3 regions of the Brevibacillus sp. 1238 genome follow, and region 3 is predicted to be linked to each of the others. Evidence: riboswitches for the same ligand, from Rfam matches in the RefSeq annotation. Region 3 holds a riboswitch; each other region holds the start of a gene.
The links. Region 3 has a riboswitch for cyclic di-AMP ahead of M2298_RS23290 (quaternary amine ABC transporter ATP-binding protein). Riboswitches for the same ligand answer to the same signal wherever they lie in the genome.

Region 1 (6,755 bases), on a different contig from region 3:
AAAGTAAATCAGCTTGCCGATGTTGGACATCATCTCAAAAACGTGTGGATTTTCCCGCTGAATCGTCTCATTCAGCTGTGATGCCAGTGAATGCATGGTAGCCTCCCTCTTCCTTTGGAACATCTGTTTATCATCAACAATAAAGATAGCGCATCTACATGCATTTGTCATCTAGCAGGCAGGGATTTTTCAGATTTTTGAACGGATTCTTTTGACAATGGGTGAAAACGTTTGCTACGTTGTAAACACATAGAGGGGCAGGAGGGATTGTACCGATGGCAGAACGGAGTATCGTTCTATTAGGGAATCCGATTTTGCGCGACAGGTCGAGAAAAGTGACATCCATGACTCCCCAGACAGAAACGATTTTGCAAGACATGAAGCATACGCTGTACGCCAAAAAAGGACGGGCCGGATTGTCGGCTGTGCAAATCGGCGTTTTGCAGCGGCTGGTGGTGCTGGATTGCGGCAGCGGCCTTGTCGAGCTGATCAACCCGGAGATTGTGGACGTGAGCGGCGTTCAGATAGGTCCAGAAGCTTGCCTGTCGATTCCGGGGGTGATCGGGATCGTGAGTCGGGCACGCTCTGTAAAAGTGCGGACAGAGACGCGCAGCGGCGAGAAGCACGTCTTTGAGGCAGAAGATTTTTTCGCGCGTTGTCTTCAGCATGAGCTGGATCATCTGGAAGGAATTTTGTTCATCGATCATGTAGAAGCACTGTACTCTGCGAAAACGGGCAAACAGCTCAGGCCAAAAGACGCCAACGCGATCCTGGCATACAGAAGAGACGTCTACCGACAAGCATGACAAGCGCTTGATGTTTTGCGACAACAAGGAGAATGACAAATGAAGCGTTGGAACATCGTATTAACAGGGTTCGGAACCGTAGGCAAGCAAATCGCGCGACTGCTGCAAGAACGTAAGGACCGTTACCGCCAGTTGTACCAGGCTGACGTCAGGCTTGTCGGCGTCGCCCGCTCAATTGGCGGCTTATACGATCCGCATGGACTTGCGGAAGAGGGCTTGAACGCATTTGCGCAAGAAAAGAAAGCGGCTGCTTCGGCATGGAACGCCGAAGCATGGTTGGCGAAAACAGAAGCGGACATCTTGATCGAAGCCGGGCCGTCCGATGTCCAAACGGGAGGAGCGAGCCTTGGCTTTATCCGCCAGGCGCTCGCAAAAGGAATGCACGCCATTGCCGTGTCAAAAGGTGCGCTCGTCGTCGATTACAGCGGCTTGTCCGCTTTGGCAAAAGAGCAAGGCGTCCAGTTGAAAATCAGCGGGGCGACTGCGGCGGCTTTGCCGACCATCGACCTGTTCACCTACAATTTGGCTGGCTGTGAAATCAGGCACGTAGAAGGCATTTTTACCGGAACGACCAATTTTGTGCTGACGAGCATGATGGAAGAAGGGATCAGCAGCGAAGAGGCGATCCGGCGGGCGCAAGCGATGGGAATCGCAGAGCCTGACCCGACATATGACATCGAAGGCTTTGACACCGCATCCAAGCTGACGATTTTGGCCAATGCTGCGTTCGCTGCTCCAATCAAGCTGTCCGACATCCCGCGGGCCAGCGTACGCGAGGTGACAGTGGAACAAATAGCGGAGTGGAAACAAAGCGGGCGTGTGCCCAAGCTGATCGGGACGATCAAACCGACTGCGGACGGGATTCAAGCGGCTGTAGAATTGAAAGCGGTTGAAGCGAGTCACCCTTTTGCCCGTGTAAAAGGCACTACGAAGGCGATTCGGGTCGAAACCGATGTGATGGGAGAGCTGATGGTGGTCGGCGGGAAGTCAGACCCTGTAGCAGCGGCAGCCGCAGCGCTGAAAGACCTGGAGCATATTCTCAGCAAGTAAAAGCGCAGCTCCTAAACGGCAACAGCCCTGAGCAAGCTTCGTCTGTTTTCCAGCGATCGGCAGGCATGTATTTGCTGCTTTCACGCGCATACTACCGATGTACCACAAACTATCCAAATAGCGGCGAGGGGGCCATACGATGAAGCAATCATCTGATGTCAATGCCGAACTGCAACAAGTTTCTGCCTATCCGACCAAACAGAAGATGAACCAAAAGGATGTCGCTCTGTTTGACGAGCAGAAAGGTTGCGGCTGCACCCCCGAAGCGAAAAACGCGGCAAATACGGAGCAAGGCTAGCTCCACACGAGAAAAGCCGGGTCTCTTTGTGCGAAGAGAAACCCGGCTTTCGTGTGAAACGATTGTTTTATCCGATAAATTCTTGAACCCAGTAGCCGTTCGTGTATCCGACACCGATTTTGGTAAAGGCCGGGTTCATAATGTTTTTGCGGTGGCCATCACTGTTCATCCATTGCGTCATGACTTCTTCAGGGCTGCGTTGACCCATGGCGATGTTCTCGCCCGCAGCCATATAAGAGATGCCAAACTGCTTCATCATGTCAAATGGCGAACCGTACGTAGGGCTTGTATGGTCGAAGTAGTTGTTGTTCGACATGTCCGCTGCTTTTGCAAGTGCCACTTTGGACAAAGAAGCGTCCATCGTCACGGGAGCCAGTCCTGCTTTGGCGCGTTCCTGATTGACGAGATCAGCGACTTGCTTGGCAAAATCTCCTATTTTAGCCTGGTCAGCTTGTCCGGTTGGAGCCGCAGGTGTAGTTGCAACTGGTTGCGCAGGTGCTTGCGGTGCTGTTTGCACTGGTTTTTGTACGGGCTTTTGCACTGGCTGCTGCTGAACAGGTACTTGCTTTACTGGTGGAACAACAACCTGATTTTGCTGGGCATTGGATGCAAAAGGCAATTGTCCCGCATATGGAATCCATTGATAGGAAAATTGATATGGTGTACTGTTACCGTTTTTCAACGGGCAGTTTGCGGAAGTTGCAGCAGAAGCAGAAGTAGTAAATCCGGTCAAGGCCAAGCCCAATCCCAGAGTCATGGCGATGGCAGTAGCTCCAAAACGTTTCATATTCACATCGTCTCCTTTTTTTGGCCTACGAGGTTAGTTGTCGGATTCGGGTTGAGGAAACAACCCTACGCTCCTTCGAGCGATTCACCCCATAGCGGGTTTTGTTGACCCGCGTAAAAGATCCCCCGCACTTCCATTCGTGAGGAAGTTTCGGCGTATTGGTTTGGCATGACCCAGAATATCAGACCATCCCGCCCGAAATAAAGGAGTAATATCTGCCAATCTGCTGGAAACGTTGGTGCTAGTGCGTTTATTTCGCTTCGTCTTCGTCGTCCTTCCACGCTGTCAATCCGCCGAGCAGCGCTTTTGCCTCATATCCGTGCTCGCGCAGCAAAGCTGCCGCTTTTTGGGCTTTATTTCCCGTTGTGCATACAGTGATGATCTGTCTTTCTTTGACGGCCCGTTCTGTTTCTTCATCTAATAGTTTGGCGCCCTGCGCAAGCATGTGCACGTATGGAACATTTCGCGTGTCAGCGAATTTGCTTTCCACACTGCCTGTCTGAAATTTGGCTTCGTCGCGAACATCAAGGAACAAAATCGGAGTACCCTTTTCCAAAAGTTGCTTGATTTCTTGCTTTGTATACACTTCTTTTGACATGAATCATCCCTCCAGAACCTTAGTGTATCAGGTGAGAAACGGGCCGTGTAGCATCTAAATAGTTGATTATAGCGTATTTGTATGATAGAATGATAGTATTACTTGAATAATTAAGCCTAATTCATCGAGGTGCATAATGATGCTGATGGATAACGTTTTTGGATTCCCGATTCACACTGGCGCGGTCATCGGAGCCGCAAGGATGGGAGAGAGGAAGGGCTTTCGTCGTTTTAGGTTTTCAAAAAGTTTTGGTTTTAACATGGCAGTTCCGTCCTATGACACTTTCATATTGTCGAAGTAGAATAAATTCACATATCATGAAGGCGTATTGCAATCAGATGTTGGAGTATTTCTTCATGATATGTGAGCTTTATTTGCCTCGGTAAATATGACTGCATATTCAAATTGACTTTTGGAGGTTTTTTTACATGCAATCGAACGGAACAGTTAAATGGTTTAACGCAGAAAAAGGTTATGGCTTTATTCAAGTAGAAGGCGGAGACGACGTTTTCGTACACTACAGCGCAATCCAAGGTGACGGCTTCAAAACTTTGGAAGAAGGTCAACGCGTTCAGTTCAACATCGTAACTGGCAACCGTGGCCCACAAGCTGAGAACGTAACAAAACTGTAAACCTCCTTTATAAAAGAAACTGTCCTGAGTGGGCAGTTTCTTTTTTGTGTCTGCGGGAACGAATTACAGAAACGGATTGTTTACATAAGCTCCTTTGGTAGCCATGACGAGCAAATTCGTCGCCATGAATTTCGGTGTGTACGGCATGTCGTGTTCGAACCACAGGTCGTGGAAAAAGCAGTCGCCACTTTTGGCAAAGTAGACGTACTGGTCAACAACGCTGGCGTCAGTACGGATCAAAAGCTGGAACAGTTCGACGTGGAGCAGTGGAACAAAGTGATGAGCATCAACTTGACAGGCTGCATGCTCGGGATGAAATACGCGGTGCCAGAAATGAAGAAAGCGGGCGGCGGCTCCGTCATTCACATCTCGTCCATCGCTGGCTTGGTTGCCCTGAACTACACGAATGCGTATACGGCGGCAAAAGGGGCGCTTCGCTCGCTTGCCAAAGCGTCTGCTGTCGAGCTGGCTCCAGACAACATCCGCGTCAATTCCGTTCACCCGGGAATTATCGTGACGCCGATGATCCAGGAAACGCTCGATCACGGGGCTGGACAAATGTTTGAAAGGGGAACGCCGTTGCCGCGATTGGGCAAACCGGAAGATATCGCTTATGGTGTCCTGTATCTCGCTTCTGATGAATCCAGCTTCGTAACAGGTACAGAATTGGTCATTGACGGCGGTTGGACAGCCCGATAACGATAACGAAAAGACAAGGCGTTGGGAGATGCATCCCGGCGTCTTTTTTCTCTACCCATACACGCTTGTTCTCCCGTATAATCGAGAATGCTGTCTTTCAAGCAAGAACGGGGAGGGAACAAGATGGAAGAATGGTTGGAATCGCTGCAAAAGGCCGTTCCGCTGCTGCAACAGGCTGTGAGCGTGAACGAAATCAAAAAAGGACATTCCGCAGACAAAAAGTACCGTGTCGATTTGCCAGAAGGGCGTACTGTGGTGCTCCGAGTCGCAAGCGAGCAGCAGGCTGAGCAAAAAGCGCAGGAATTTGCTGTCTTGCAGTCGCTTGCGTCGTATCCGATCCGGGCCTCCAAGCCGCTTGCTTTTGGCGTGCAAAAAGAGCTGGGGATTTGCTACATGCTCGTGAGTTACATCGAGGGCGATGATGCCAGAGATCGCTTGCCTTTTTACACGGAAAGCGAACAGCAGCAGACAGGATTTTTGGCGGGGCAGGATTTGGCAGCCATGCATCAGCTTGCGGCTCCAGCGGCGATCCCGCCTTGGATAGACCGATGCGTGCAAAAGCATCGCAGGTACGTCGAGGCGTATCAAACGTTCTCGCCACCGCTTCCGTACGGAGACAAAATCTTGGCTTACATTGAGCGGCACTTGGCCTGTCTGGAAGGACGGCCGAACCAGTTTTTGCATGACGACTTCCATGTCGGCAACCTGATTGTCCGCGATGGCACTTATGCCGGGGTGATCGACTTTAATCGCTACGATTGGGGCGATCCGGTTCACGAGTTTGTGAAGCTGGCTTTTTTCAGCAAAGAAGTGAGCGTTCCGTTTTGCAACGGTCAGTTGGCCGGGTATTGGAATCATCAGGAGATTCCGGACGAATTTTGGACCTTGTTCAACGTCTATACGGCAATGACCGTTTTCTCCTCCATCATCTGGACCAAGCGAGTTGTGCCCGAGCAGCTGCCGGACATGATCGCGCGGGTCAATCTTATCGTCGAAGAGTACGATGCTTTCGAACGGCGTACTCCGCACTGGTATAAACGGATCGAAAAATAAAAAAGAACTATGGCAACTACCATAGTTCTTTGGGAAAAGGGTGCGACAATTACAGACAGTGGCTGTCGATTTCTACAGTAAGCAGCTGGCTAGGAAGCACAGACAAGCCAACTACTTGACCGCCGCCGACAGACGTACGTCCGTAAGTTGTCAGAAGGACATTCTCGGCGTTGCCGTTACGGCCGACAATCAGGCGCACTTCGTAGTGGTTGGTCGCAACAACAGTTGCGTTCAAGGCAATACGAGTGTTGGCTGCAAGGGTTTGTGTTACGTCGAGAAGTGTACCTACTGGATTGGTTTGTGTGACAGCATCGCCCCAGTTCAATACTTGCACACGCACCTCTACAGGTTCGTCGTTGAGGTTGACCAAGTCGATGTGAGCGGTAAGAGCAACGTTCAGGTTGTTTTGCAAAATACCTGTTGTTCTCACCGTCGTTCTGCGATGATGGCCTCCATCTCTGTCGTGTGTGCTTGCAAACTCCATTTCAGACATCCCAGATCACTCCATTCTTCAATCTTAACTGATGGGACAATATACAATATTACGTCTTGTCTCCTTTTGTAACGGCGAACGTAATGGGACGAGTAACCATTTCTGATAGAAAGCGGTGGAAATGTTGAAAGAAGCTTCCATATTCAAGCAATTAGACTATTCGGCGCGTTTCGAATGGGGATATGACGGGGTGGAGGAGCTGGCGGGCCACTCTGATATTCTAGTAATCATCGATGTGCTTTCCTTTACGACCTGCGTCGACATCGTGTGCGGGCGAGGCGGAGTCGTCTATCCGTATCGCACGAGAGACGAGACAGCGGCCTTTTTTGCGCAAAAGCA
Region 2 (6,755 bases), on a different contig from region 3:
GATCGACGAAGGCAACATTGACGACCTGCGCGAGCTGATCGAGCACACGATTCAATCGCTTGCGGGTCTGCAACGACATGTCGATCAAACATAGGGGATTTACATTTTTCTTCGTGCGTATTATCATTTTGTTAACCTTATTATATTTTTAGTTAACATTGGAGGATACTACGCATGAGAAACGAACGTTTGAGATGGCTCCTGTTGTCCGCCATTTTTGCTGCTGTCACAGCGGTGCTGTCGCAGGTGACGATTCCTTTGCCGCTCATTCCGATCACGGCACAGACGCTGGCTGTCGGTTTGACGGCGACGATTCTGGGCAGCCGCTACGGCACACTTGCGCTTTTGATTTACGTACTGCTCGGAGCAGTCGGCCTGCCTGTCTTTACGGAAGCGAGCGGTGGCGTGCAAGTATTGGTCGGCAAGACTGGCGGATACATTTTCGGATTCATTGCGACTGCTTTTGTGACGGGCTGGTATTTGGAAAAGATGGGCTTCACTCTGAAAAGCGCCGTTATTGCCAACGTCATCGGCATGTTCGTGACACTCGCTTTTGGAACCGTCCAGCTCAAGTTCGTTCTGGATATCCCTTGGGACAAAGCGGTTGCGTTCGGCGCTACGCCGTTTTTGGTTGTAGGCGTGATCAAAGCTGTACTCGCCGCCGTGATCGGGATCAAGGTGAGGGAGCGGCTGATCGCTTTTCGTCTGCTGCGTACGGAGCAGCCTGTTGCACGCTAATAGCTATACCTGATTTGCCACCTGATTGCTTCGGGTGGCTTTTTTTCGCATAAACTCCTTTTCGTGCCGGATACTATCCATAACCTAGTCAAAGCACATGAGGGGGATTCAGATGGGTGTGACAATCACAGGACCAAGAGGTTTGCCGATTTCCGGGAACTTGCTCGCTTTTCGCAAAAACCCGCTCCAGTTCATCCGCGAAGCAGTCGCCGAGCATGGCGAGGTCGTTCATTTTCGCTTTGGTCCGAAGCGCCATGTTTACTTGCTGACCAATCCCGATCAGATCAAAGAAGTGCTCGTTACCAAGCAAGATCACTTCAAGAAGGGCAAAGGCTTGCAGATCGCCAAAGCCGTAGTGGGCGACGGGATTTTGACCAGCGAAGGCAAAAAGCATTTGCGGCAAAGGCGCCTGATGCAGCCGGCTTTTCATCGGGAGCGCATCGCCGGATACGGTCAGGTGATGGTGAGACATGCGGTCGAGCTGATGGACGATTGGAAGATGGGAGAAGTCCGCGACATTCACAACGACATGATGAAAGTAACGTTGGCGATCATTACGGAGACGATGTTTGGCAAAAGCATCAAGGAGGGCGCTGACAAAATTGGCCATGCTATCGACGTCGGACTGAAATATGTGGCGAATAAAGCCGCTTCCTTTATCGACATTCCGCTGTCGGTTCCGACAAGAAGCAATCGACAATTTTTGGAATCGAATGAGACGCTTGACGAAGCGATCTATTCTTTGATCGAATCAAGGCGAAAAAATCCGGAAGCTCAGCAAGACGATTTGTTGGGAATGCTGCTCGCTGCGAGGGACGAGGACGACGGTCAAGGAATGACGGACGAGCAAGTCAGAGACGAAGTCATGACGATTTTCGTGGCAGGTCACGAGACGACTGCCAACACGATGTCGTGGGTGTTTTATTTGCTCGCTACGCATCCGCACGTCGAGCAGAAGCTGCATGAAGAACTGGCAACCGTGCTGGAAGGCAGACTGCCTACAGTGGAGGATTTGCCCAAACTGACCTATACGAGCCTTATCGTTTCGGAAACATTGAGGCTGTATCCAGCCGCCTGGACGATCAATCGGGAAGTTGTCGAAGAAGTGAAGATCGGGGAACACACCTATCAGCCGGGGGAGACGCTGATGATGAGCCAGTTTGTCATGCACCGTCTGGAACGGTATTACGACAAGCCGGATGAGTTTATCCCGGAGCGGTTCGCCAGCGACTTGCTGAAACGCAACCCTGCGTATGCCTACTTTCCGTTTGGGGGCGGGCCAAGGGTTTGTATCGGAAACAACTTCGCCCTGATGGAAGCGGCATTGTTGCTTGCGACGATTGCGCAGCGATATCGCTTGCGGCTTGCGGAGCCTGGACAGGTAGTGGAGCCAGAGCCGCTGGTTACGCTGCGTCCGAAAAACGGACTGCCCATGCGCCTGGAAAAACGGGATTAGGGCAAAAAAAAAGAGGCATCTTTTCACTACGGTTTCGCCGTGATGTGTCAGATACCGAACTGGGGGTTATTTATCACTGAAAGCAACATGCTTACAAGAAATACTTTAACAGAGAAATATAAAGAATAAATTAACTGACAATAAATCTAAATAAACTATCCGTGGAAAAAGGGAATGGTGAAGGAGAAGCTGCTTCCTATTCCCTGTTCGCTGTTTACCGTGAGTTCTCCGCCATGGCGGCGCACGATGCTCTGGCAGATCGTCAGTCCGAGCCCTGTGCCGCCGTTGTTGCGGTTGCGGGATTTCTCCGCGCGGTAAAACTTGTTGAAGACTTTCGGCAAATCTTCGGCAGCAATTCCTTCCCCTTTGTCGATCACGGAGAACAGCACGTGACCTTCTCGCTGATCGCATGTAATCAAAATCGAGCCATTCGGTTTGTTGTAGTGAATCGCATTGTTGATCAAGTTTTCCATGACGCGGCGCAGCTTGGTTTCATCGGCCTCGATGTGCAGCTCATTGGAGACGCGCAGTTTCCAGTGAAAAGTCAATCCGGCTTCTTTCACCCGCGCCAGGTAGTCCTCGATAATTCCCTTCAAAAAGCCTTTTACGTGAATGCGGCTAATGTTGAGCCGCACCTCTGTGCTTTGCACGGTAAAGTCTTGCAGCTCGTCCAGCAGCTTTTCCAGATCGCTCGTCTTGACTTCGATCTTGCCCATTTGCTTCTGGATGCGCATCAAATCCGTGACGCGGCCAGAGCCGATATAGGAGGCGTACCCTTTGATCGTAGTCAGCGGCGTGCGGAAATCGTGGGCGATCGAAGCGATCATCTCCGATTGCCGTTCTTCGGAAAAACGCAGCTCATCGACCATGTCGCCAAAGTAGCGAAACAGCTGTCCGAACTCGTCATGGGAGCGATACGTAAACGTCACCAGCCGCTTGCCTTCGCGAATTTCCTGCGTGACACGGGCCAGTTCGCTAACCGGACGCAAAATCCAGCGGACGAACAGAGTGAGCAACAGCAAGCCGACCAGCACGAGGCTTCCGTAAATAAACCAGAGCATCATCGAGACTCCGGTTGTGCCCATAATGTCGTAATCGTCCGTGTAGAAATAGATGACAATCTCGCCTTCACGGGGAGGCTCTTGCTGAAAATGGTATTCTGCCACGACTTTCAGGTCGCTTTTCGTGGTGGAAGGGAGGGACAGCTTCAAGGAGTAGGCTTTTGACGGCCTGTGGTAAATCGTGTTGCCGCTCGCGTCCTTCACGACCATCCGGTACATGACGTCTTCTGGCAACTGCTTCTCCAGCTCCTGGCGCTCGATCGGGTCCTTGAAGTTGCTGGAGCGCAGCAGTTGGTTGACCCGGACCTTTTCTGCCGCATCCTTTTCTGCCTGGTACTGGTTGTGACGGTCGTTTTTCAACTGGTCGATGATGATGTCCTGAAAAACGAACTTGAACAGCAAGATGTTGAGCGTAATCAACGCGATAAAAGAAAGAAACAGTTTTTTGCGGAGGCTCATCTAAAGCTTCTCCCCGATGAATACGTAGCCCGTCCCCCACTGAGTTTTGATGAATTGCCGCTCTGTTTCCAGCTTCTCGCGCAAGTTTTTGATGTGTACCGTCACCGTATTGAGCGAGCCGTAGCCATAGCCCCAGACGCGGTCGTAAATTTGTTCCCGCGTGAAGACGATACCCGCATTTTCAGCGAGAAAAGTCAGCAGTTGAAACTCTTTCGTGGACAACTCGATCTTTTGGTTGTTGACGTAGACGGAATACGTTTCTTTATGGATTTCCAAATCCTTGAACTTCAAAACCGTGATCGGGGAACCGGAGGCGTCTTTTTCCGGCTGCTCCTCGGTATGCTTGCGGATGCGCTCGTAGCGGCGCAGATGGGCGCGTATGCGGGCGAGCAGTTCTTCCGTGTCAAACGGCTTCGTAATGTAATCATCGGCCCCGATTTCAAAACCGACTACTTTGTCTACGGCCTTGCTTTTGGCGCTGAGAAACAAAATAGGCAAGTCCCATTCGCGACGGATTTGCGAGCACAGCTCGTAGCCGCTCATGTTAGGCATCATGATATCGAGCAGAATGAGATTAGGCCGCTCTCCCTGGCTGAGCAGGGCAAGTGCATCCTCGCCATTTTCCGCAGAGGAGACCTGAAAGCCTTCGTTTTCCAAAATATCTTCAAGCAGTTCAATAATCTCCTGATTGTCGTCAACGATTAAAATGTGATCTTTCACCGGAATTACCCCCAGTTACTTCTATTAATAAGTGAACAAGTATCATGGCAAAAAAGAATCAGCCTTGTCTATCATAACATGCTTTCACAGAATAGGAACAAGTATCCCTTCATTCATGCTTATTTCCTTATAAGTAAGGGCACCTATTTAGACCTGGTACTAAATTTCGTCAGAAAAAGCCAGAGACGATTGTCCCTGGCTCTTATGTTTTTGCCGAACTACTTCTTTTTTGGTTGATTTTCCGGCAACGATGCAGCTTGCACCGCGTTTTCCTTTTTCGGAGTGTCCGCCTTTGCTTCCAGAACAGGCGAGCTGATGCGCTTGGCACCAACAAAACGCTTGCTCCAGTAGTACGGGTCGTTCAACTTGGTGTTGACGACTCCGCGGCCGGATTCCGAATGCACGAATGTGCCGTCCCCGATGTAGATGCCCACGTGAGAGATGCTTCGTCCGTTTGTATTAAAGAACACAAGATCTCCTGGTTGCAAGTCTTTCCGTGCAACTTCTGTACCGTACTCATATTGAGAGGCAGAATTGTGCGGCAGGTCTACACCTAACGCGTCAAATACGTAGCGTGTGAAACCGGAGCAGTCAAAGCCTTTTTTGGATGTGCCTGAAGATTTGTAAGGAACGCCGTACAGATCATCGACAACCTCTTCGAGTGTCGTGTTCTCCGCCGCATGTGCAGCGCCCGCTCCCATAGCAAGCAATCCAGCCATAAATAAAGATAGTACCACCTTGCGCAAAAGAAACTGCTCCTTTCGTGAGCCTACGAAGTTAGCTGAAGGGTTCGGTCGAAAGGACGCCCTAAGTTGCCTAACGCAACTATTCACCCCAAAAAACTGGTTCCCCCGTTTCCGACATGCGGAATTCGGCTATTTTTCGATGTTTTTTTACACGCACTCTACGAAGATTCGCTGCTTGTCCGATTTTTCCTTTTTTTTGACTGCTTGTTCATATTTTTGTCACAAAATCCTGTCTAAAGGTGTAACGTTTTGTTTCGACATTGCAAGAGCGGTTGGAATGGGGCGAAAACAGGCTCGTCCGATTATGGCAGGAAGTGCTCTCCGTCCAAGGACGGAGGGAAAAACCAACCGCACGCCCGTTATGGAAAGCCTATCCGGGGGGCTACAATAAGGGCATAAGTTAGCAAGCACCACATGCACAAGAGAATAGGAGGTAAGCGAGCAATGAGTGAACGGTCTGGAAAGGTTTTGCTCGGGCTGGTTCTCTTGCTAATCGGCGGGTTGGTTCTGCTGGATCAAATCGGAATCGACTTCGGTGACCTGATCGGGATTTTGATTCCCGGGGTCATCATGCTGTACGGCGCTCGAAAGATTATGGGACAATCCGGTTCGCGTTTCTGGGGAATCGTGATCTTCCTCTTCGGGTTCCTGATGCTGATTGGCAAGCTCCATCTGCTGTTCCACGGCTTACTGGCCATTGGTGTGATTTATCTGGGGTATCGCTTACTGCGCCCCAGTCATGTCCCCAAAGAAGCGCCACCTGCCTGGGAGCGTCAGTGGGCCCAAAAAGTATTGAAAGAAGACGCGCTGGACGCCTGGGAAAAAGATGTGACCCGTCGCCAGCCATAGAGTTGCTCAAGTCGCGAGAGCTTTTGGATGAAATAACACGATGTGATATGATGAGGAGGAAATAAACATGAGTATTTTTAAACGTTTGCGTGACCTGACAGTAGCTTCGGTGAATGACGCTTTGGATTCCATGGAAGATCCGGTAGTGATGCTGAATCAATACATGCGAGATATGGAAGTGGAAATCGGACAAGTCGAAGTGGCTGTCGCCCGTCAGGTAGCACTGGAAAAGAAATTCCGCCAACAACTGGATGAAGCGAACACACTGATCGACAAACGCGATCGTCAAGTGAAGCTCGCTCTGACAGAAGGGGAAGATGAACTTGCTCGCCGTGCACTTGCAGACAAAAAGCAATACGAGGCGCGTGCAGCAGAGTATGAGACACTGTACTTGGCAGCATCCGAGGCAGCTACGCAAATGCGCGAGAAGCTGGCTGAGCTGAAGGAAGAGTTCTATAAAATGCGTGCGAAAAAATTCACGCTGATGGCTCGGGCACAGGTAGCTCGTACACAAAAGCAAGTGAATCATGCCGTAGTGGGAATCGGAAATCAGTCCGCAGGCCGCGGCTTTGCTCGCATGGAGGAAAAAGTGCTGCGCATGGAAGCCGAAGCGCAAATGAGCGGTCAATGGCGCCAGACAAACCTCGCTTGGGAGAACGCGCTTTCTGAGTTGGAAAAAGACGATCTGGATACAGAACTGGCAAACATCAAGGCATCGCTTCAACA
Region 3 (6,755 bases):
CCGGTCGCCTTCTTTTTTGTCTATCCGTTGTGGAAGCTGATTGTGCTTAGTATCCAGACAGAAGCAGGGCTTGGCTTGCACTACTTTCAGGAGGTGCTTGTCAATGCCCGGACGTGGGATGCAGTCGGTCATACTGTGCTGGCAGCAGGTATTTCCACCGTCATCTCGGTAGTCGTCGGCGTGGCGCTTGCCTGGCTGTGCGCGTATACCGATATACGCTGGAAAGGTGCGATTCACGCGTTTGCCCTTTTGCCGCTGCTCATCCCGTCCTATGTAATGACGCTGGCCTGGACGCAGCTGGCAGGGCCGCAGGGTGTGCTGAACAGGGCTGCGAGCTGGGTGATGGGCAGTCCGGTCGAGCTGTGGAACGTGTACGGGCTGGATGGGATCATCGTCGTGATGGGGCTGACTCATTATCCGCTGGTGTACATGTTGACGCTGTCTGTGCTGTACCGGATTCCGAAAGAGCTGGAGTGGGCGGCGCATTCCGCGGGAGCAAGCGCGCGGGCTGTGTTTGCCAAAGTGACGCTTCCGCTCGCCTTGCCAGGCATTGCGGGAGGCGGACTGCTGGCGTTTATCTCCGGGCTGGACAACTTCGGGATTCCGGCATTTTTGGGTATCCCGGAAAATATCTCTGTACTCAGTACACTGATCTACGAGGAAGTGATCGGATTTGGGCCGAGCGCTTTTGCCAGGGCGGCTGTCCTGTCTGTTTTGCTCGGCGTCATTGCGCTGGCAGGGACAGGGATGCAGTGGGTTTTGCTGCGGAAAAGCCGGGTAGACCAGACCAGTGCCGAGGACAAGTCCATCCGGCGGTCTTTGGGCAAGCACCGTTTGACGGCGGAGGTTTTGGTGGGCGGGTTTTTGCTTGTGACGAGCCTGCTTCCGCTTTTGTCGATGGCCGCAACCGCTTTTGTCAAAGCGTACGGCTTGCCGTTTGTCCCGGAAAATTTGACGTGGAAGCACTTTGCCTTCGTAATGTTCGACCACGCAGGTACGAAGGGAGCCATCGGCAACAGCTTGATGCTTGCCAGCATGACGGGTGTCTTGTGCGTCGTCGCGGGCACGCTGTTCGCCTACTGGCGCATTCATAAGCCGTCTGCGCTTGGCAAAGCGATGGAAGGGGCTGTAGCGCTGCCGTATGCGCTTCCGGGCATGGTGCTCGGACTTGCGATGATTTTGACCTGGATTGAACCGATTCCCGGCTGGCAGCCAGGCATATACGGAACGGTTTGGCTGATCATGATCGCTTACGTGACGCGCTTTCTCATTTTGCAAGTCAAAAGCAGTACGGTTTCGATCATGCAAGTGGGCAAAGAAGTGGAGGAAGCGGCACGGATCAACGGCGGGCGCTTCTGGACGAGATGGCGGCGCATTTTGCTCCCGCTCTACGCGCCGGGCATGGCAACAGGTTTGTTTCTGGTCTTTCTCACCGCTTTTACAGAGCTGACGATTTCGTCGCTCTTGTGGTCATCCGGCTCGGAAACGATCGGTGTCGTCATTTTCAGCTTTGAGCAGGCGGGATCGACAACGTACAGCACGGCCCTCTCGACTTTGATCGTAGGAGCCATCCTGCTGGTGCTCGCGGCGGGCAGTCTGTGGAAACGATACTGGCAACGGAGGATCGAACAATGAACAGTGCGCGGGTAATAGGGGTATCGAAAAAATTCGGGAATGTCACGGCGCTCCACCATCTCGATTTGCAGATCGGCCAGGGCGAGTTTGTCGCTTTGCTCGGTCCGAGCGGCTGCGGCAAAACGACGCTGCTGCGGCTCCTTGCCGGGTTCGAATCCCCGACAAGCGGAGAAATCTGGATCAACAACGAGTGTGTAGCCAGCGCGGCCAAGCGCAAGCCGCCGGAAGAACGGCGGATTGGCATGGTGTTTCAGTCGTTCGCCCTCTGGCCGCATTTGACGGTCTACGAAAACGTGGCGTTTCCTTTGCAGCATCAACAGCAGGTGCCGGAAGCGTACAAGCAAAACCCGAAAGCGCGGGTAGCCCAGATGCTGGAGATGGTCGGTCTGGGCGGTATGGAGGAGCGGTTCCCCAGTCAGCTTTCCGGTGGGCAAAAGCAGCGTGTGGCGCTGGCGCGCGCCATCGTGTTCAATCCGACCTTGTTGCTGATGGACGAACCGTTGAGCAGTCTGGACGCCGAGCTGCGCATGCAGATGCGAAAAGAAATCCAGTTCATTCACCGCGAACTGGGTACGTCGATTGTCTATGTGACGCACGATCAATCCGAGGCACTGGCCATGGCTGATCGCATTGTCGTGATGAAGGGCGGCAGAGTTGAGCAGGCAGGCACTCCGCACGACATTTACTACGCCCCGGAGTCGCCGTTTGTCGCCAAGTTTGTCGGCAGAGCCAACTTTTTAAAAGGGAACTGGGCTGCCGCGAACACCTTTTTGCTGGAAAAACAGGGAGCGTCATCGTTGCCGATCACCGTTTCGCGTGATTTTTCCGCTTTTTTCGATCAGCAAGTATTGCCTGTTCGCCCGGACCAGTTGAAGCTGTCCACCTGGCAACAAGGCGCGGACGGGATCATGGGCAAGGTCGCTCACGTCCAGTTTCAGGGCCGGGAGCTGATTTACTCGATTCGCGTCGGGGAAGAGGAATGGGAAGTGGTCACCGATATTAGCGAGCGGTTTGCTTACGATGATTCTGTACTGGTGAGCATTTGCGTGTAAGCTGGAAAGCAGGCGAAATAGCTTTCATTGGTGAGCAACCGATAGCTAATGTCAGGATATAAATAAAGAACGATCAAGCATGAGGCAAGCAGGCAGAAGCGAGCATTCACAATAATTGGCAGCAGGCGTATAATCAAATCACATTACCGAATCTGATTCAAACATTTCATACGGCCTAGTTCCGGGGCAACCCGGAAGCGGGGGAACCAATCTTTTGGGGTTAATCCTGAGCAATCAGGAGGGATGAGATAAGTCTTCTCTGCCATCCTACCCGTCAGCTAACCTCGTCGGCCAAAGCAGGGAAGGTTCATGAAGCGATGAAGTCTGGGCAATGATGCGAAAAAAGAGGAGCGGTCCTCTTCGGGCGCGTTTATAGGCCATTTCAGACTTTTTCTTTGGGACCTTTGTTCTTGAGAAAAAGGATGAAATAGGTCTATTTTTTATGGCGATTTTCATGTGTGGCTTTTGTCATACGCGTGCATGTCGATGTGCGAGGATGGCGGGCGGCAAATGAATTTCAGCATAAACCCGGTGCATGAAACCAAAAAACGAACAGCGAAATCAGGAAGACAGCGTACAGGGAGCCTTTTGCACAGGGGCGCCAGGTATTAGGTAAGCCTGCGTTAGTTCTGCAAAAATCGAGCGTACACAAGCGGCAGCGTCTGCAGGTGGTTCGTCCGGTTGGAAGCGGAACTTCGCAGGTTTTTTCATTTGGGAAAACAAGAAAGGGAGGAAAGGCTCATGCCCAAAATGACAGTCAGGCAATTGACGAAAGTGTTTGGCAAGCAGCCGCAGGCAGCGTTAAAGCTGTTGGAGCAAGGATGGACAAAGGAGCAAATTTTTAAAGAGACAGGGCAATCGATCGGTGTGAACCAGATCAGCTTCTCGGTAGCAGAGGGCGAAATTTTCGTCATTATGGGGCTGTCAGGCAGCGGCAAATCTACCTTGATCCGACTTTGCAACCGCCTGATTGAGCCAACCACTGGGAGCGTTCAGATCGATGGCGAAGAACTCATTGGTATGAAGCCGGCTCATTTGCGCGAGGTACGCAGGAGAAAGCTCGGCATGGTTTTTCAAAATTTCGCGCTCTTCCCACAGCGAACGGTACGGGAAAACATCGAATTCGGTTTGGAGATTCAGCAAGTACCGCATGGATTGAGGCAAGAAAAAGCACGCGAAGCGCTTGCGCTCGTCGGGCTTTCCGAGTGGGAAAATGCCTTCCCTGATCAATTGAGCGGCGGAATGAGGCAGAGGGTCGGCCTGGCCCGGGCGCTCGCCAACAATCCCGACATTTTGCTGATGGACGAAGCGTTCAGTGCCCTTGATCCGCTGATTCGAAAAGACATGCAGGATGAGCTGCTAGAGCTTCAGCTAACGATGAAAAAGACTATTTTGTTCATTACTCACGATCTGCATGAGGCATTGCGGCTCGGTGACCGGATCGCCCTGATGAAAGACGGTCGCTTCATCCAGGTCGGGCGTCCCGAAGAAATCATGACCGATCCTGCGGATGAATTCGTGAAAAAATTCGTTGAGGATGCAGACTTGTCCAAAGTGCTGGTGGCAAAACACGTGATGAAAAGGGCAGAAGCGATTACTCCTGACAAAGGTGCGAGGGTGGCCCTCCAGCTCATGATGGACAACGGGGTATCCAGTCTGTACATCGTAGACAAAAAGCGGGCATTGCTTGGGCTTGTTACCGCCTATGACGTTTCGCTTGCGATCAATACGGGCGAGTCGCTTGAAGCCATCATGAAAAAAGATATCCCCAGCGTGGGGCCAGATGCCCGTCTGAACAGCCTGTTTCCTCTGATGGCAGATTTGCACGTTCCGATTGCTGTCGTGGGTGAGGAGCGGCGTCTGTTGGGCGTCATTGTCAAGGGAGCGGTGCTCGGCGGGCTTGTCGGCAAGGTCAATCCGCAGCAGGGAGCAGAGGTGATGCCCCATGGATTCCGTGCCTAAGTTGCCGATCGGTGAGTGGGTGGAACGAATCGTTGAGGCGCTCGGTCAGCACAAAGGCATTTTGTTCGATCCGATCGCGATCATCATTTCGGGAATGGTCACGTACTTTACCGAGGTTTTGGCTGCGATACCGTCTGTTATTCTCATTTTGCTGTTCGGGGCGCTGGCCTGGGTATTTGGCGGGCGATCTTCGATGTTTTTCACATTGCTTGGGCTGTTTCTCATTGCCAATCTGGGGTACTGGGATGAAACGGTCGAAACGCTCGGCTTGGTTATTGCTTCTGCCCTGTTGTCCATCACTGTAGGGATTCCTGCGGGTATTGCCTGCGCGCGAAGCGATACTTTCACGAAGCTGGTCATGCCGTTGCTAGATTTGATGCAGACGATGCCAGCATTCGTTTACTTGATCCCGGCCATTTTCTTTTTTGGACTGGGCGAAGTACCAGGGGTCATTGCTTCCGTTATCTTTGCGCTGCCGCCGATCGTCCGATTTACGAATCTCGGCATACGTCAGGTTCCGCCGGAGCTTGCAGAAGCAGCGGATGCTTTCGGCTCATCGAGATGGCAAAAGTTGATGAAGGTGCAACTGCCTTTGGCGAAGACGACCATCATGGCGGGAGTCAACCAGTGCATCATGCTTGCGCTTTCGATGGTGGTTATCGCCGCCATGATCGGAGCAAAAGGATTGGGAGCCGATGTTTATCGGGCTGTATCCCAGGTGGATATCGGCAAAGGTTTTGAAGCGGGGTTATCGATCGTGATTATTGCTATCGTTCTGGACCGCATTTCCCAGCATGCCAAACAAAAGGAGAGAAAAGCGTTATGAACAAGTTCACGCGAAAAAATGCACTGACATGGGTGGTGGCTGCGGCTATTATGCTGGCAGGCTGCTCTCAGCAAGGCTCTACACCGACAGGGGCGACGATTGGGCACAATCCGAATCCCGTCCAGGTGCCGAAGAACGCGATTGGGGAAGCAGTGGGATATAAAATCATTGGAATTGACGCTGGTGCCGGCTCGATGGTGAAGACTGAGGAAGTCATGAAGCTGTACGGCCTGGACAACTGGCAGCTTGTAGAAGGATCGGATGCGGCGATGACTGCCGCGCTGACGCGTGCCTACGAACAGAAGCAACCAATTATCATCACGGGTTGGACGCCGCATTGGATGTTCAAAAAACTGGATCTGAAATATTTGCAGGACCCGAAAAACGGCTTTGGCGGAGCTGAACAGATTCATACCATCGTTCGAAAAGGATTGAAGCAGGATCACCCTGCCGCCTATCGGTTTCTGGACGCGTTCCAATGGAAGCCTGCGGACATGGAAGCTGTGATGGTACATATTTTGGACGGGAAAAAACCAGAGGAAGCGGCTGCGGAGTGGGTGAAAAACAACGAAGACAAGGTCGGGAAGTGGGTAGAGGGGCTTGCTCCGGTTCAAAAAGAAAAGCTGACCATCGCTTACGTGGCATGGGACTCGGAAATTGCCAGTTCGCACATAGTGAAGGAAGTGCTGGAGACAAAGCTCGGATATGAGGTGGAATTGAGTCAGGTCCAGGCTGGACCGATGTGGGCAGGCGTAGCCATGGGCGATGTGGACGGGATGGTAGCAGCCTGGCTTCCCTCTACCGATGCGAGCTATCTCAAAAAGTTCGGGGATCAGTTGGAAGACCTTGGCCCCAATCTGGACGGAACCAAAATCGGATTGGTGGTTCCAGGCTATATGAACATCCAGTCGATTGAGGAGCTCAAATAAACGGGAAGAGGAGGGGCTGGCATGAAAAATTGTCTGGTCATTGGGGTGGGAGAGGCATTCACGTCTTTTGTGCAGACGATCAGAGGAGGCAGTGACTCTCTGTTCTTCCGGAAAAGTCCTGTTGCCTATTCGCTGATCAGGGGAGAGCGTCACTCCTGCACAGAAAAGTTGTCGCCCATTTCTTTCGATGAAAGCTATCTTCATCAAGAGGAGTTGTTAGTCTATCAGTCTGTCTATCTGTTTGTGGACGAATGGCCAGAAGGGCGTGATTTCATTACTTTGTTTCGGCAGTTGGGCACTTGCCGCATTTTCGTTCTGACACAGGAGCAGCAAAATGCGAGTTTATACAAA

Region 1: linked by a shared signal. The riboswitch ahead of M2298_RS18455 (CAP domain-containing protein) and the one ahead of M2298_RS23290 (quaternary amine ABC transporter ATP-binding protein) in region 3 are both predicted to bind cyclic di-AMP.
Region 2: linked by a shared signal. The riboswitch ahead of M2298_RS21355 (C40 family peptidase) and the one ahead of M2298_RS23290 (quaternary amine ABC transporter ATP-binding protein) in region 3 are both predicted to bind cyclic di-AMP.

The regions. Positions count from the first base shown of each region.
Region 1 covers NZ_JARXWC010000008.1:37,422-44,176, forward strand. The annotation lists gene M2298_RS18435 (aminotransferase class I/II-fold pyridoxal phosphate-dependent enzyme) at 1-96, opposite strand, end outside; gene def (peptide deformylase) at 276-806, shown strand; gene M2298_RS18445 (homoserine dehydrogenase) at 846-1,856, shown strand; gene M2298_RS18450 (hypothetical protein) at 1,996-2,154, shown strand; gene M2298_RS18455 (CAP domain-containing protein) at 2,222-2,941, opposite strand; cyclic di-AMP (ydaO/yuaA leader) riboswitch at 2,949-3,107, opposite strand; gene M2298_RS18460 (rhodanese-like domain-containing protein) at 3,192-3,539, opposite strand; gene M2298_RS18465 (cold-shock protein) at 3,968-4,171, shown strand; gene M2298_RS18470 (SDR family oxidoreductase) at 4,322-4,870, shown strand; gene M2298_RS18475 (phosphotransferase family protein) at 4,994-5,923, shown strand; gene M2298_RS18480 (hypothetical protein) at 5,973-6,416, opposite strand; gene M2298_RS18485 (hypothetical protein) at 6,538-6,755, shown strand, end outside.
Region 2 covers NZ_JARXWC010000011.1:47,900-54,654, reverse strand. The annotation lists gene M2298_RS21380 (hypothetical protein) at 1-94, shown strand, start outside; gene M2298_RS21375 (biotin transporter BioY) at 175-738, shown strand; gene M2298_RS21370 (cytochrome P450) at 851-2,194, shown strand; gene M2298_RS21365 (sensor histidine kinase) at 2,350-3,714, opposite strand; gene M2298_RS21360 (response regulator transcription factor) at 3,715-4,434, opposite strand; gene M2298_RS21355 (C40 family peptidase) at 4,653-5,180, opposite strand; cyclic di-AMP (ydaO/yuaA leader) riboswitch at 5,185-5,321, opposite strand; gene M2298_RS21350 (LiaF transmembrane domain-containing protein) at 5,625-6,029, shown strand; gene M2298_RS21345 (PspA/IM30 family protein) at 6,097-6,755, shown strand, end outside.
Region 3 covers NZ_JARXWC010000013.1:114,317-121,071, reverse strand. The annotation lists gene M2298_RS23300 (ABC transporter permease) at 1-1,635, shown strand, start outside; gene M2298_RS23295 (ABC transporter ATP-binding protein) at 1,632-2,687, shown strand; cyclic di-AMP (ydaO/yuaA leader) riboswitch at 2,850-2,996, shown strand; gene M2298_RS23290 (quaternary amine ABC transporter ATP-binding protein) at 3,429-4,649, shown strand; gene M2298_RS23285 (ABC transporter permease) at 4,633-5,475, shown strand; gene M2298_RS23280 (glycine betaine ABC transporter substrate-binding protein) at 5,472-6,404, shown strand; gene M2298_RS23275 (hypothetical protein) at 6,426-6,755, shown strand, end outside.